One region of the Methylobacterium sp. Leaf399 genome, then DNA from elsewhere that is predicted to be linked to it. Evidence: predicted binding sites of a transcription regulator. Region 1 holds the regulator's gene; each other region holds the start of a gene.
The links. Region 1 encodes LexA, which represses DNA repair genes until DNA is damaged. Its sites were predicted from a motif close to TGTTCNNNNTGTGTTCNG; they were not measured.
Positions count from the first base shown of each region.

Region 2: a site for LexA is predicted at 2,322-2,339, ahead of ASG40_RS17895 (LexA family protein). Genes of this name have one in related genera too.
Region 3: a site for LexA is predicted at 3,178-3,195, ahead of ssb (single-stranded DNA-binding protein). Genes of this name have one in related genera too.

Region 1 covers NZ_LMQK01000023.1:120,813-125,731, forward strand. The annotation lists gene ASG40_RS11690 (ComEC/Rec2 family competence protein) at 1-2,192, shown strand, start outside; gene lexA (transcriptional repressor LexA) at 2,186-2,956, opposite strand; gene pepN (aminopeptidase N) at 3,285-4,919, shown strand, end outside.
Region 2 covers NZ_LMQK01000033.1:103,274-108,192, forward strand. The annotation lists gene ASG40_RS21385 (hypothetical protein) at 85-237, shown strand; gene ASG40_RS20840 (sensor domain-containing diguanylate cyclase) at 318-1,841, shown strand; gene ASG40_RS17890 (hypothetical protein) at 1,982-2,236, opposite strand; gene ASG40_RS17895 (LexA family protein) at 2,359-2,808, shown strand; gene ASG40_RS17900 (Y-family DNA polymerase) at 2,805-4,097, shown strand; gene ASG40_RS17905 (Hint domain-containing protein) at 4,553-4,919, shown strand, end outside.
Region 3 covers NZ_LMQK01000030.1:13,150-18,068, reverse strand. The annotation lists gene ASG40_RS13455 (S-(hydroxymethyl)glutathione dehydrogenase/class III alcohol dehydrogenase) at 1-637, opposite strand, end outside; gene ASG40_RS13450 (hypothetical protein) at 926-1,486, shown strand; gene ASG40_RS13445 (DUF4174 domain-containing protein) at 1,550-1,918, opposite strand; gene ASG40_RS21800 (hypothetical protein) at 1,887-2,105, shown strand; gene ASG40_RS13435 (NADP-dependent oxidoreductase) at 2,131-3,147, shown strand; gene ssb (single-stranded DNA-binding protein) at 3,351-3,932, shown strand; gene ASG40_RS13425 (GAF domain-containing protein) at 4,032-4,919, shown strand, end outside.

The DNA of each region.
Region 1 (4,919 bases):
CCTGGCTCCCCGCATTGCGGCACTGGTTCGTCGCGGGCGTTTCGCTGGAGGCCGAACGGCGGCGGCTGTTTCCCTGGCTCGCGGTGGCCTTCGGCGCCGGCATCCTCGTGTATTTCTCCGCCACCGTCGGCGAGCCCGTGTTGGCGGCGCCCCTGGGATCGGCGGCCCTCCTCGCGGCCCTCGTCCCCGTCTGCGCCGCCCGGCCGGTATTGCGGGCGCTCCTCCTCGGGCTCGTGGCCGCGCTCCTCGGCTTTGCGGCCGGGGCCTGGCGCGTCGCCACGGTGGCGAGCCCGATCCTGGCCCGCACCACGATCGCGCCGCTCACCGGGTTCATCGAATCCCTGGACGAGCGCGAGGAGGGTGCGCGCCTGATCATCCGGGTCGAGAGCTTCGGCAGCCTCGCCGCCGAGGCCCGGCCGACCCGGGTGCGCGCCTCCTACAAGGCATCCCGCCCCCTCAAGCCGGGCGATTTCATCGCCGCCAACGCGCGCCTGCTGCCGCCGCCGGAAGCGGCGCGGCCGGGCGGGTACGACTTCGGCCGCGACGCCTTCTTCCGCGGCCTCGGCGCGGTGGGCTCCCTCGTCGGCAAGATCGAGGTCAAGCCGCCCCCCGGGCCGCTGCCGGTCCGGTTGCGTGCGGCCGCGGCGGTGGACGACGCCCGCAACGCCCTCACCCGGCGGATCACCGATGCCATCGGCGGACAGGCCGGTGCGGTCGCCGCCGCCCTGGTCACGGGCAAACGCGGCCTCATCGACCAGCAGACCAACGACGTGCTGCGGGACGCGGGGATCTATCACGTGGTCTCGATCTCGGGCCTCCACATGGTGCTGGCGGCCGGGGTGGTGTTCTGGCTGGTGCGCGCGATCCTGGCGGCGGTGCCTTTCCTCGCCCTGCGGACACCGATCAAGAAGATCGCCGCCGCCTTCGCGATGGTCGGCGTCACCGCCTATTGCGTCTTCTCCGGCTGGGACATCGCGGCCGAGCGGGCCTGGATCATGACCCTGGTGATGCTCGGCGCGATCCTGGTCGACCGCCCCGCTTTGAGCATGCGCAACCTGGCGCTGGCGGCCCTGATCGCGCTCGCCCGCGAGCCGGAGGGGCTGCTCGGCCCGAGCTTCCAGATGTCGTTCGGAGCCGTCGCAGGCCTCATCGCCTGCGCCGTATATCTCGACGGAAGCGGCCTGCGCCGCGAGGCCGACGGCCGCGTCGCCCGCGCGATGGCCACCGTCGCCGCGGCGGTCGTCGGAACCCTCGCGACGACCCTGGTGGCGCAGATCGCCACCGCACCCTTCTCCACCTACCACTTCCAGGCGGTGCAGCCGTTCGGCCTCGTCGGCAACGCCCTGACCCTGCCGCTGGTCTCGCTGGCGGTGATGCCCGCGGCGGTGCTCGGGATCCTCGCCTACCCCTTCGCCCTCGACCAGCCGGTGTGGTGGCTGATGGGGCTCGCCGTGCAGGGCATGCTCGCGATCTCCGCCTGGATCAGCGGCTTCGGCCACGCCAGCGTCATGGTGCCCGCCTTCGGAGCCGGTGCCCTGGCCTGTCTGGCCGCCGCCCTGATCGTCCTCGCCCTGCCCGTCTCAAGCCTTCGCTGGCTCGGACTGCTGCCGGCCGCCATCGGGGTCGCCCTGGCGGCGATCCCGATGCGCAACGACATCTACGTCGACCGGGAGGGCGCGGGAGCCGCCGTTCGCGACCGGTCGGGCCGCCTGGCCGCGCTCGGGCGACCGCCGGCCTTCGTCATGGAGCAATGGCTGAAGGCGGATGGCGATTCGCGCCAGGCCAAGGACGTCATCGCCGCATCCCCGGCGCGCTGCGACCGGCTCGGCTGCACGATGGAGGCGCAGGACGGCCGCCGCATCGCGCTGCTCAAGGACCGCCGCGGCTTTCGTGAGGACTGCGTCCGGGCGGATATCCTGATCTCGCGTCTCGAAGCGCCGACTGCTTGTGCCGCCGCCGTCATCGTCGACAGACGCTTTTTGCGGGACCACGGCGCTACTGCGATCCGCCTGACGGACGGGGCACCGACACTGACGACCGCGCGTGCGCCCGGCATCACCAAACCCTGGCGACCGTCCACGGTGGCGCCACGCCTGGCACCAACGCCGGACCCGGTGACGGCACCGGAAGCCACCGACGACGAAACGGTACCCGACACCCCTTCGTCGTCGCCGGCGGAGCGGCTTCAGTAGCGCCGCACGAGACTGACCAGGCGACCCTGGATGCGAACGCGGTCGGGGCCGAGCACCCGGGTTTCGTAGGCGGGGTTGGCCGCCTCCAGGGCGATGGACGAACCGCGGCGGCGCAGGCGCTTCAGGGTCGCTTCCTCGTCGTCGATCAGCGCGACGATGATGTCGCCGGTGTTGGCGGTCTCCTGCTTGCGGATGACCACGAGGTCGCCGTCGAGGATGCCGGCCTCCACCATCGAGTCACCGCGCACTTCGAGGGCGTAATGCTCGCCGCCCGACAGGAAGTCTGGCGACATCGCGATGGTGTGGCTCTGCTCCTGGATCGCCGAGATCGGTGTTCCCGCAGCGATCCGCCCCATCACCGGCACCATCACCGGCCGCCCCGCCTCGTCGGTGACACGCGCCATCGGCGGCTTGGCCATGGTCGGCCGCGCGACCGGCGCATGGCTCTGTCCCGACTGGTCCCGACCCTTGCCGCCCTCGACCACGCTCGGCGTGAAACGCCGTGCCTCGACCGGTGCGTCCGACCGGACCGGCATGGTGCCGCCGAGGCTCTCGGGCATCCGGATCACCTCGATCGCCCGGGCGCGATTGGGCAGGCGCCGCAGGAAGCCCCGCTCTTCGAGGGCGGTGATGAGACGGTGGATGCCGGATTTCGACTTGAGGTCGAGCGCGTCCTTCATCTCGTCGAAGGAGGGAGGAACACTGCTCTCCTGCATCCTCTGCTGTATGAACTGCAGCAGATCCAATTGCTTGCGCGTCAACATCCGACGACCCACACTCTCGCGACACCAACCGCGACACGACATCGCAGAAACAAATCACGAACAGGCTAGCCGTTCTTTAAGTGTTCTGCAAGGGTTCCGATCCGACCCGTGTCGTGATCGATCCGAGGGAAATGGACGCCGCTCGCCGTCGCGGCGGCGGGCCGGCGGCGCCCATGGGATACGGGTCGCGGCGCTGTGAATGGTCGGCGACCTCATGCGAGAAGACGGAGATCTCGACCGGGCTCGGGGAAACCGCCGCAACGCCGGACGGTACCCGTAGACCCGAACACGGCCACTCCGGTCGCCGCCGCAGGAAGACTGATCCGTGATGCGCACCGACATGCCGACCCTGATCCGCCTCGAGGACTACCGGCCGAGCGACCACCTCATCGACCGGGTCGACCTCGACGTCGTGCTGCATCCCACCGCGACCCGGGTGGTCTCCCGCCTCAGCCTGCGTCCCAACCCGGCCGGCCGCATCGGCTCACCGTTGGTGCTCGACGGCGAGGACCTCGTCCTCGTCCGCATCGCCCTCGACGGCAGGGTGCTCGACGCGGGATCCTTTTCCGTCGATGCCACCGGCCTGACCATCGCCGATCCGCCCCGGGCGCCCTTCACCCTGGAGATCGAGACCCGGATCGACCCGTCCGCCAATACCCGGCTCATGGGGCTCTACCGGTCGAACGGGGTCTATTGCACCCAATGCGAGGCCGACGGCTTCCGCCGGATCACCTACCTCCTCGACAGGCCGGACGTCCTATCGGTGTACACCACCCGGATCGAGGCGGACCGCGACGAGGCGCCGGTGCTGCTCGGCAACGGCAACCTGGTGGAGGCCGGCGAGGCGGGCCCCGGTCGCCATCATGCCGTCTGGCACGATCCCCACCCGAAGCCCGCCTATCTCTTCGCCCTCGTGGGCGGGCGCCTCGACCGGCTCGATCGGGCCTTCACCACGATGGAGGGCCGCGAGGTCACGCTCGCGGTCTACGTCGAGCCCGGCAAGGCGGAGCGGGCGGCCTACGCCCTCGACGCGGTCGCGCGATCGATGCGGTGGGACGAGGAGGCGTTCGGCCGCGCCTACGATCTCGACGTGTTCAACGTCGTAGCGGTCTCCGACTTCAACATGGGCGCCATGGAGAACAAAGGCCTCAACATCTTCAACGACAAATACGTCCTCGCTAGCCCCGACACCGCCACCGACGCGGACTACGCCAACATCGAAGCGATCATCGCCCACGAATACTTCCACAACTGGTCCGGCAACCGGGTCACCTGCCGCGACTGGTTCCAGCTCTGCCTCAAGGAAGGGCTGACGGTGTTTCGCGACCAGGAATTCTCGTCCGACATGCGCTCGCGGGCCGTCCACCGCATCGGCGAGGTCAAGACCTTGCGAGCCCGCCAGTTTCCCGAGGACGCCGGGCCGCTCGCCCATCCGGTCCGGCCGCAGGCTTACGCCGAGATCAACAACTTCTACACGGCCACCGTCTACGAGAAGGGAGCCGAGATCGTGCGGATGCTGCGCACCCTCATCGGCGCGAAGGCTTTTCGCGCGGGTATGGACCGCTACTTCTCCGACAACGACGGCAGGGCGGCCACCGTCGAGGATTTCCTCGATGCCTTCGCGGCCGTGACGGGACGCGACCTGTCGGCTTTCGCGCGCTGGTACGAGCGGCCGGGCACGCCGCGGGTGACGGTGCAGGAGCACTACGACCCGGCAGCACGTAGCTACCGCCTCGCCTTCACCCAGAGCCTGCCGGGTTCGGAGGGCGAGGCCCTGGTGATTCCGATCCGCCTCGGCCTCGTCGGCGCCGACGGCCCCCTGGCCGGACCGCGCTGCGACAGTGTCGTCGACGGGGTTTTCGTCCTGGAGGCGGCGACCGACAGCCTCACCTTCACGGATGTCGCCGAGGCGCCGGTGCCGTCCCTGCTGCGGAGCTTCTCGGCGCCGGTGAAGCTGGTGCCA
Region 2 (4,919 bases), on a different contig from region 1:
TTTTTTCGTTCGAGCCAGGCTCGTCAGCCACCCTGCAGACTTTCGGCACAGTCTTCCGGGATTTCGTTGAATTGGCCAAGGATCGTGACCGAACCGCTGATCAATGACCCGGATTTCTGGACACATCTTTCAAGCGTGTTCGATCTCTACTGCGTCGACCTGAAAGATCCTACTGACGGCACTTATCTTAAGCATGTGCCGGGCGGCTTCCTGCGGCCTGCTCAGGATGAGACGTAGTGTCTTGGTCGGAGCAGGGGCCTGTTAGGGATTGTCGTGGCAGTTGAAGCAAGAACAAAAGGCGCCTGTGGATAAATTCCGTGAACCTAGTAAGACGGTTTCCGCCTGTATTTCGGTCCGGCCGTACGTGGATTGGCCTAAGCATTATTGCGCCGATCGGGATGCTACTTGTCTCGACTTTCATGCTGCTAGACATGCGTCGCGATGCCTGGAATAAAGCCGAGATAACATCGCGCAACCTTTTGCAAGTAATCGAACGCGATATTGCTCGAAATGTTGAGATAATCGATCTTACACTTCAGTCTGTACAAGAGAATTTGAATGCTCCGGGGCTCGCACAGCTTGAGCCGGACATGCGCCGACTCGTCTTATTCGACCGCGTAGCTACTGCTCGCGATCTCGGTGTCATGTTCGTCCTCAATGAGAACGGTGATATTGCCGAGGATGCGGCCTCCTCCGTGCCACGCAAGGGCAATTACGTCGACCGTGACTACTATCAGGCACATAAGGCCAATCCTTACCTTGGATTGTACATCGGAAAGCCCATTATTTCGCGCCTCACCGGCGAGCGTATGGTCAACTTTAGCCGTAGGATTAACAAAGCCGACGGCTCCTTTGCTGGGTTGGTCCTGGGAAGCCTGAAGTTCTCCTACTTTGCACGCCTCTTCGACCAGATCGGGCTCGGGAGCGAGGGCGCGATAAATCTGTACCTGCGCGATGGCACGCGCATCACCCGGCATCCGTACCTGGAAGCGGACGTCGGAGTGAATATCGCTGGCTCGAAGACCTTCGAGGGCTTTGCGCGCGTAGGCACAGGCGCCTTCGTCGAGACCTCAGTCCGTGACGGAGTTAGACGACTCTACACATTTACTCGTGTCGGCGAGCTTCCATTAATAATAAATGTGGCACTTGCGGTTGATGAAATCGAGGCCGAGTGGCGTGGTAAGGCTATCGTGATCGGCACTATTGTGCTTATACTATCGGGACTGACTATCTTGTTGTTGCTCCTGTTTGGTCATGAGTTGCGTAAGCGTACTCGAATCCAGCTTGAGTTAGCCCGTCTTTCGCAAACGGACGCATTGACCGAGTTAGCGAACCGACGACAGTTCGAGGATGTTTACAAACGGACCTCCTTGGAGGCTGGCCGTTCTGGCAAGCCGCTTTCTCTTCTCGTGGTCGATGCCGATCACTTCAAGCGCTTCAACGACCGCTACGGCCACGCGGTCGGAGACGAAGTGCTGAAGGGTTTGGCGCGTTGCCTCCTGGCAAGCGTGCACCGACCATCAGACCTCGTATGCCGGGTAGGCGGCGAAGAGTTTGTTCTCCTGCTACCCGACACCGACGCGGCTGGAGCGGTCAAGGTTGCCGAGGAGGTGCATGCTCAAGTTGCGGCGTTGACGGTCGGATCGTCCGGGATCGGTGCGGGCAAGGTCACGGTGAGCATCGGGTCAGCCACAGGTATCACAGATGCCGGGGACCTCTACCAACGCGCTGATAGGGCGCTGTACGAGGCCAAGGCAGGTGGGCGGAACCAAACTCGCATCGCTTCCTCGCAGCGCGCTAATTACGTTGATAAACCTACCTTTCGAATCGTCGGTTCCTGAGCAGGAATCCCTGGAGGACTGCTCAATCCGACGCATCACCGGGCGCTCGGTGCTGGACCCGACGATGATGGCGCACGCGAGCTGCGTGGGTGAAAGGCTACGACGCGGCGGTTTTGATCAGCGCCGAGTTCTGATTTGCCTTACCCGCCCTGCAAGCTCTCGGCGAAATCCTCCGGGATCTCGCCGAAGCGGCCCAGGATCGTGACGCCTTCGAGTTCGCCGGTCTCGTCGTCGGCCATGACCTTGAGCGCTGCCGTGCCCGGCATCCGGCCCGCCATCGCCTCCGCCTTCTTCAGCGCGCCGCTCTCGGTCGGCGAGATCTCGCGGTCGCCCGGGACCAGGCGCTTGCGCTTGATTGTGAACGTCTGGACGAGGAAAGTGGTCTTGATCGTCATGGCCGGTCTCCGCTCCTGACAGCCCCGCGCTGTCCCCGTTATCCACAGGCGAGCGGGCCGCTTGACCCGGCTGGCCCCGCCTGTTTGTTCTCTTTCCGTTCTACCACGGATCGGAGCGCGATGTGGGCCTATATCGGATCGCGGACCTCGACCCGGCCGGGCTTATCCCCATCCCGATCATGGGACCTGCGCTATGCGCCGGCTTCCCTTCGCCGGCCGACGACTTCCTAGAAGGGGCATTGGAGCTGCCACGCTGGCTCGCCCCCAACCCGCCGGCCACCTTCGCCTGGAACATCTCGGGCGATTCGATGCGGGCTGCCGGCATCTTCGACCGGGACCTCGCGGTGGTGGACCGCAGCCTGAAGGCCGGCAACGGCAGCGTGGTCGTGGCGGCGATCGACGGTGAGATGTCGATCAAGCGTCTGCGCATCGAGGGGAACGTCGCGCGGCTGGCTTTCGACAACCCGGATCTCCCGGCTTTTGCGGTCCAAGAGGCGGCCGAGGGCGAAATCTGGGGGGTGGTCCGCTTCACCATCCGCTGGCACGTCGCGCGCGCTGGGCTGGTGCGATGAGCCGCGCCATCGCGCTGATCGACGGCAACAGCTTCTACTGCTCCTGCGAACGCGTATTCGACCCCAAGCTCGCCCGAGTGCCGGTGATCGTGCTGTCCAACAACGATGGCTGCGCCATCGCCCGGACGGCCGAGGCCAAGGCGCTCGGGATCAAGATGGGCGATCCGTTCTTCAAGATCCGCGAGCAGTGCCGGCGCGACGGGGTGCGCGTGTTCTCCTCGAACTACACCCTCTACGGCGACATGAGCGCCCGGACGAACGCGGTGTACCGCGACTTCGCGCCGGCGGTGGAGATCTACTCCATCGACGAGAGCTTCCTCGAGCTGTCCGACGTGCATCCCGACCGGCGCGTCGAGTTCGCCCGCGATCTGCGCGCGACCGTCCGGGCTTGGACCGGCATTCCGACGTGCGTCGGGATCGGACCGACGAAGACCCTGGCCAAGCTGGCCAACCACATCGCCAAGTCCATTCCCGACCTCGACGGCGTCTGCGACCTGTCCGACGAGGAAGAGCGCGCGGCCTGGCTCTGCCGCATCCACGTCGGCGAGGTCTGGGGCATCGGCCGGGCGTCGCTCGCCAAGCTCGAGGCCATGGGCGTCGACTCGGTGGCCGACCTACGCGACCTCGACCCCCGGCCGGTGCGCAAGGCGATGACGGTGGTGGGCGAGCGCATCATCCACGAGCTGCGCGGGCTGTCCTGCCTGCCGCTCGAACTGATGCCGGCCCAGCGAAAGGGCTGCGCGGTGACCCGCTCGTTCTCCCGCCGCGTCACCGAGCGCGCCGTGCTGGAGCAGGCGGTGGCGGCGCACGCGACCCGCCTCGGCGAGAAGCTCCGGCGCGGCGGCCTCGGCACGTCCCACGTCACCGTCTTCTACCACACCAGCACCCACGACCGCGGCGACCCGATGCGTTCCGTCTCCACCACCGTGACGCTGCCGGAGGCGACCAACGACACGCTCGCGCTGATCGCCGCGGCCCGGCACGGCGTCGATCGCACCTGGCGCGAGGCGCCGGAGGGCCGCCCCTGGCGCTACTCCAAGGCCGGCGTCGTCACCACCGACCTGATGCTACTCGACGCCAGCCCGCGGGCGCTGATCGGCCAGCTCGACCGCGAGCGCAGTGGTCCGCTGATGGCGGCCATGGACGCCTGCAATGCCCGCTTCGGCCGCGGGAGCGTCGTGCCGGCGCGGGCCGGGCTGGTGGAGAAGCGAAAGTGGTCGACGAAGTTCGAGATGCGGAGCCCGCGTTACACGACACAGGTGGCCGAATTGCCGACGGCGCATGCTTAGATCCTGTCTATAAGGCTTGGGCGATCCGTCCGTGGGTCCGGGGTGAGCGTCAGGCACCCTCCCAACACCCACGATTCTCACCGCTCACCCAATAGCTAAGCTGTTCCACCCGTTATGAAACGACGCCTCTGAGCGAGGAAAGATTTCCTGGGAAGATCACCTTAGTGATCGTCATCTTTCTTATTCATAAGTTGCATAAACACAACACTATTGGAAAAAGGCGCGGCTTGCCCCGTCCATCTGACCAAAACGCAAAGAAACGCATTTATGCTGGCCGCCACTGATTCGCGGCAATTACAGTGCTGCACCTTTAACTAATCAGAGAGGTTGAGGCGCATATGGCAGATTTTACTCGCACATATTCTCTAAGCTTCGCATCGGGTCGCCCAGGCGGAACGGGAACGGCCGATTTTACTGTTACAAGCGATGGGGACGGAGGCTCGACTGGAACCCCGGTGCTCTCGATCTCTGGCACGTATGACGGCTTGACAATCAAAAGCCTCAACCCAGACATACCAAGCACGGTTGGCTCTGGGCCCGGATTCAATAACGGTCTAGATACAAACGGCCTTTATATTATTTTATCAAACGACGAATACGTAGAAATCTATAATCGCGGTCAACCCGACGAATTTAACGTTGGCGACTCATTTACTAATACAGAAGCATCGGTGACGGATTACAGTGTTTGCTTTGTATCTGGAACGCTGATCAAAACCTCCCGCGGAAACATTTCAGTCGAGAATTTGGCAATCGCAGACCTCATCGTAACATCCTCTGGTGATCTGCGCCCCATCTGCTGGATTGGTCACCGGAAGGTGA
Region 3 (4,919 bases), on a different contig from region 1:
CCTGGAGCACGTTGAGGCCGATGCCGCCGAGGCCGAACACCACCACGTTGGCGCCGGGCCAGACTTTCGCGGTGTAGATGACCGCGCCGATGCCGGTGGTGACGCCGCAGCCGATGTAGCAGATCTTGTCGAAGGGGGCGTCTTCGCGGATCTTGGCCAGGGCGATCGCCGGCAGCACCGTGAAGTTCGAGAAGGTCGAGCAGCCCATGTAGTGGAACACGGAATTCGCGCTGCCCAGGCTGCCGCCCGTGGAGACGCAGGAGAAGCGCGAGGTGCCGTCCGGCATCACGCCCTGGCCCTGCGTGGAGCGGATCGCCGTGCAGAGGTTGGTGCGCTGGGACAGGCAGGACTTACAGCTGCGGCATTCCGGCGTGTAGAGCGGGATGACGTGGTCGCCGACTTTCAGGTCCGTGACCCCGGCGCCGACTTCGCGCACGATGCCGGCGCCCTCGTGGCCGAGGATCGCCGGGAACTTGCCCTCGGAATCGAGGCCCGACAGGGTGTAGGCGTCGGTGTGGCAGATGCCCGTGGCCATGAGCTCGACGAGAACCTCGCCGGCCTTGGGTCCTTCGATATCGATGGTCTCGATGGTGAGAGGCTTCTTGGCCTCCCACGCCACCGCTGCGCGCGTCTTCATGATCGTCATGTCTCTTGGGTATCGATCACGGACGGCGTCGAACTGCCGACTCTTCGCGCCGCGTCGTCCCGGAAGGACGGCGGCACGAACGGCCCGAAAATCTGGGTGGTGTGTGATGGTTCTGGCCGCGAGATGCAACGTCCCGGCGCCGACCGTTCGGATCGGACCCCGCAAACTTGCCGCGCCCATGAGCTCGCCACGCCCATGAGGCGAAACGGGGCATGAACCGTTTTCGACAACCACGCGTTTCATGCCCATGGGGGACGTGACGTCTTTCGGAGATCGATCATGAAACGTGTTCTTCTCGCATCAGCCGCCATGGTCGGGGCGCTGGCCCTGATTCCCGCCACCGCCGATGCCCGGGGCTTCCGGGGCGGTGGCTTCCACGGCGGCGGCTTCGGTGGCGGTGGCTTCGGCGGTGGTGGCTTCCGGGGCGGCTTCGGCGGCGGCGGGTTCCGCGGAGCCGGCTTCGGCGGGGGCTATCGCGGCGGCTTTGGGGGATACCGTGGCGGCTTCGGCGGCGGTTATCGTCCGGCGGCCTTCGGCGGCTACCGCGGTGGCTTCGGCGGCTATCGCGGCGGCTACTACGGTGGCCGCGGCTATGGACGCGGCGTCGGCATCGGAGCGGTCGGCCTGGGTCTCGGCCTCGGTCTGGCGGCCGGCGGCCTCTACGGCGGCGGCTACTACCCGAGCTACGGCTACGCACCTGTGGGCTACGGTGGCGGTTACGCCTACGGCGGTGGCTATGCCCCGGCATCCTACGGCGGCTACGGCGAGTGCTACACCGTGCCGCGCACCCGCTGGACGCCCTACGGTTACCGCCGCGTGCTGGTCGAGCGCTGCTACTGAGCGACCGACATCGGTGATCTCGATGATGGGGGCCGCGATCTCGCGGCCCCTTTTTCGTCGTGCCTAGCGTCGCATCTCGTCCCGTCGCATCGGCATCGCATCGATGGTCGAGGCCAGCTGCGCCGCCGTGATCGGATCGGTGGCCACGAGCTTGGCCCCTCCGTCCTTGCCGATCAAAACCGACCGAAAGGCGCCCTCGGGAAGTCCGAGCTTCTTCCTTAGGGCCACCGCCGATGGGGCGTCGCCATAGGCGTCCACGCTCACGAGGTCGCGCTCGGCCATGGCTTTCCCGGCCGCCGCGGCGATGGCGCGTTGCGCCCGTGCCCGCGGGTCGTCGGCGCTGGGTGCGGAGATCACGAGGACTCGCGACCGCCAGCGATGCTCCGAGAGAGGATCGGCCTTGACCGCCGTCGCCGAGCCGACCGCGATCATCGCCAGGCCAACCGTCCAGACGGACGCGACGGTCCTGCCCCCCGATCTCGCGACGGATCGAAGGTCGCTCGGGCTCGCCGAGATCGATCCGTCGAGGCCTGCGATCATCCCCATTCGCGCCATGCTGCACTCCTATGGACCGCACCACAGCGGCGCGCCGGTGCGCGCCGTGGTCGCCGTGTCCTGAACGTCTCCAACCTCTGAAAGTGCCCATGGCCGAGCTCAACCGCCGCATCGTCCTCGCCTCGCGCCCCCATGGCGAACCGAGCCCGGCGCATTTCCGGATGGAGGAGGTGCGGGCACCCACCCCCCAGGAGGGCGAGGTGCTCCTGCGCAACCGCATCCTGTCCCTCGACCCCTACATGCGGGGCCGCATGAGCGCGGCGAAATCATACGCCAAGCCCGTCGAGATCGGCGAGACCATGGTCGGCGCCACGGTCAGCGAGGTCGTGGCCTCGCGCCATCCCGATTTCGCGCCCGGCACCCTCGTCGTCGGCTTCGGCGGCTGGCAGGATTTTGCGATCTCCGATGGAAGCGGCCTGCGGCGGCTCGATCCGGGCGTGGCCCCCGTCGGTACGGCGCTGGGCATCCTCGGGATGCCGGGCATGACCGCTTATACGGGCCTCCTCACCATCGGTCGTCCGAAGGCGGGGGAGACCGTGGTGGTGGCCGCCGCCGCCGGGCCGGTGGGGTCCCTGGTCGGCCAGATCGCCAAGCTGAAGGGCGCCCGGGCCGTCGGCATCGCCGGGGGCGCGGAGAAATGCGCCTACCTCGTCGACGAACTCGGCTTCGACGCGGCCGTCGACCACCGCGGCCCCGACCTGCCGGGCAGCCTCGCCGCCGCCTGCCCGGACGGCATCGACGTCTATTTCGAGAACGTCGGCGGCGCGGTGTTCGAGGCCGTGCTGCCGCTCCTCAACGATTTTGCCCGCATGCCGGTCTGCGGCCTCGTCTCCGGCTACAGCCTCACCGACCTGCCGCCCGGCCCCGACCGTTCGCCGATCCTGATGCGGGCGGTGCTCACCAAGCGCCTGCACATCCAGGGCTTCATCGTCTGGGACTTCGCCGACCAGGAGGCCGCCTTCCTCGCCGAGGTCGGCGAATGGCTGGCGCAGGGGCGCGTCAAGCACCGCGAGGACATCGCGGAGGGCCTCGACAGGGCACCCGAGGCTTTCGTCGGCCTGCTCAAGGGCCGCAACTTCGGCAAGATGCTCGTCAGGCTGCCGTAGGCGACGGGCCTCGTTCCCTTGCTGGGCGACGAGAACATGAGTAGAACATCGGAGGTCTGGGGACAGATTCGCTGCGTGGTGGACAACGCCGGCCAATGTGGTTGTCGGCGGCGCGCGAAAGCCTCAGGACGTGGGTCGGCGGGGGCGGCGATGTGGAGCCCGTCCTTGCGCCGTCGTGAGATCGGTTCGGAGGAGAGAGCGGCATGGCCGGCAGCGTCAACAAGGTGATTTTGGTTGGCAACCTCGGACGCGATCCCGAGACGCGGCGGCTCGCCTCCGGCGACCCGGTGGTCAACCTGCGCATCGCGACCTCGGAGTCCTGGAAGGACAAGATGTCCGGCGAGCGCAAGGAGAAGACCGAGTGGCACTCGGTGGTGATCTACAACGAGAATCTCGCCAAGGTCGCCGAGCAGTACCTGCGCAAGGGCTCTAAGGTCTACATCGAGGGCCAGCTGCAGACGCGCAAATGGGCCGACCAATCCGGCGTCGAGAAGTACACCACCGAGGTGGTGCTGCAGCGGTTCCGAGGTGAGCTCACCCTCCTCGACGGCCGCAGCGGCGGCGGTGGCGAGATGGGCGCCGACGAGGAGGGCGGTGGCCAGATCAGCCGAGGCGGCGATTACGGCGGCGGCCGTGGCGGCTCCGGCGGCGGTTCGGATCGCGGCGGCGACTACGGTGGCGGTGGTGGTGGCCGCTCCGGCGGGGACCGCCGGCCGGCTCCGTCGTCCGGCGGTGGCGGCGGCTCGAAGCCCAATTACGACCTCGACGACGACATTCCGTTCTAGGCAGGCTCACGTCGGCGAGCCGACGCTCCACCCCGCCTACGCCCGGTGCCTCGGCGCGGTTCTTGCTCCCCTTGCGTGCAAAGGGAGTGAGACGGCGCCATGGCATCCTTCATCCGCGTGACCGAGGTGTGGGTTCCCTCCAAGGACGGGACGGCCCTCGAGTTCGGGAGCGGCAGCTACGGCGGCCTCGACGGCTTCCATGCGCAGAGCCACCAGACCGTGTTCGGCTACGGCGAGGGCCTGCCGGGGCAGGCCTGGGCGACGCGCCGGCCCATCGTCCTCAAGGACCTGCAGAATTCCTACTTCAAGCGGGGTGCTGCGGCCGCCGCGGCGGGGCTGACCTGCGGCCTCGCCCTGCCGATCTTCGCCGGCGACGTGCTGCAGGCGGTGGTGACGTTCTTCTGTGCCGACGACGACGAGAAGGTCGGGGCGATCGAGGTCTGGAGCAACGACCCCGCGCGATCGAGCGCCATGGCGGTCGAGGACGGCTACTACGGCAACGCGGAGTTCTTCGAGCGCAACTCGAAGGCGATCCAGTTCGGACGCGGACAGGGCCTGCCCGGCGAGGTCTGGGAGCGGGACCGGCCCGTCGTGGTCAAGGAGCCCTACGGCTCGCACCGGTTTCTGCGAAAGGCGGAGGCCCTCAAGATCGGGCGGACCACCGCCTTCGGCCTGCCCTGCCACGGCGACCGCGACCGGGACTGGGTGATGACCTTCCTGTCGGCGCTCGGCACCCCCATCGCCCGGCGCTTCGAGGTGTGGAAGGTGGAGCCCGACAGCGAGCACCTCACCTACGAGGCGGGGCTTTGCGAGGTGCAGGGCGATGTCGCGGCGTCCTACGGCCCCCTGAGCCTGACCCGCGAGGACGGCACCATCGGCCGCATCCTGCTCACCGGCCTGCCGGTGATCGCCACCGACTTCTCGCACGAGCCGACCGTGATCGCGGCGAGCCTGGCCGCCGCCGGGCTGACCACCCTCGTGGCCATC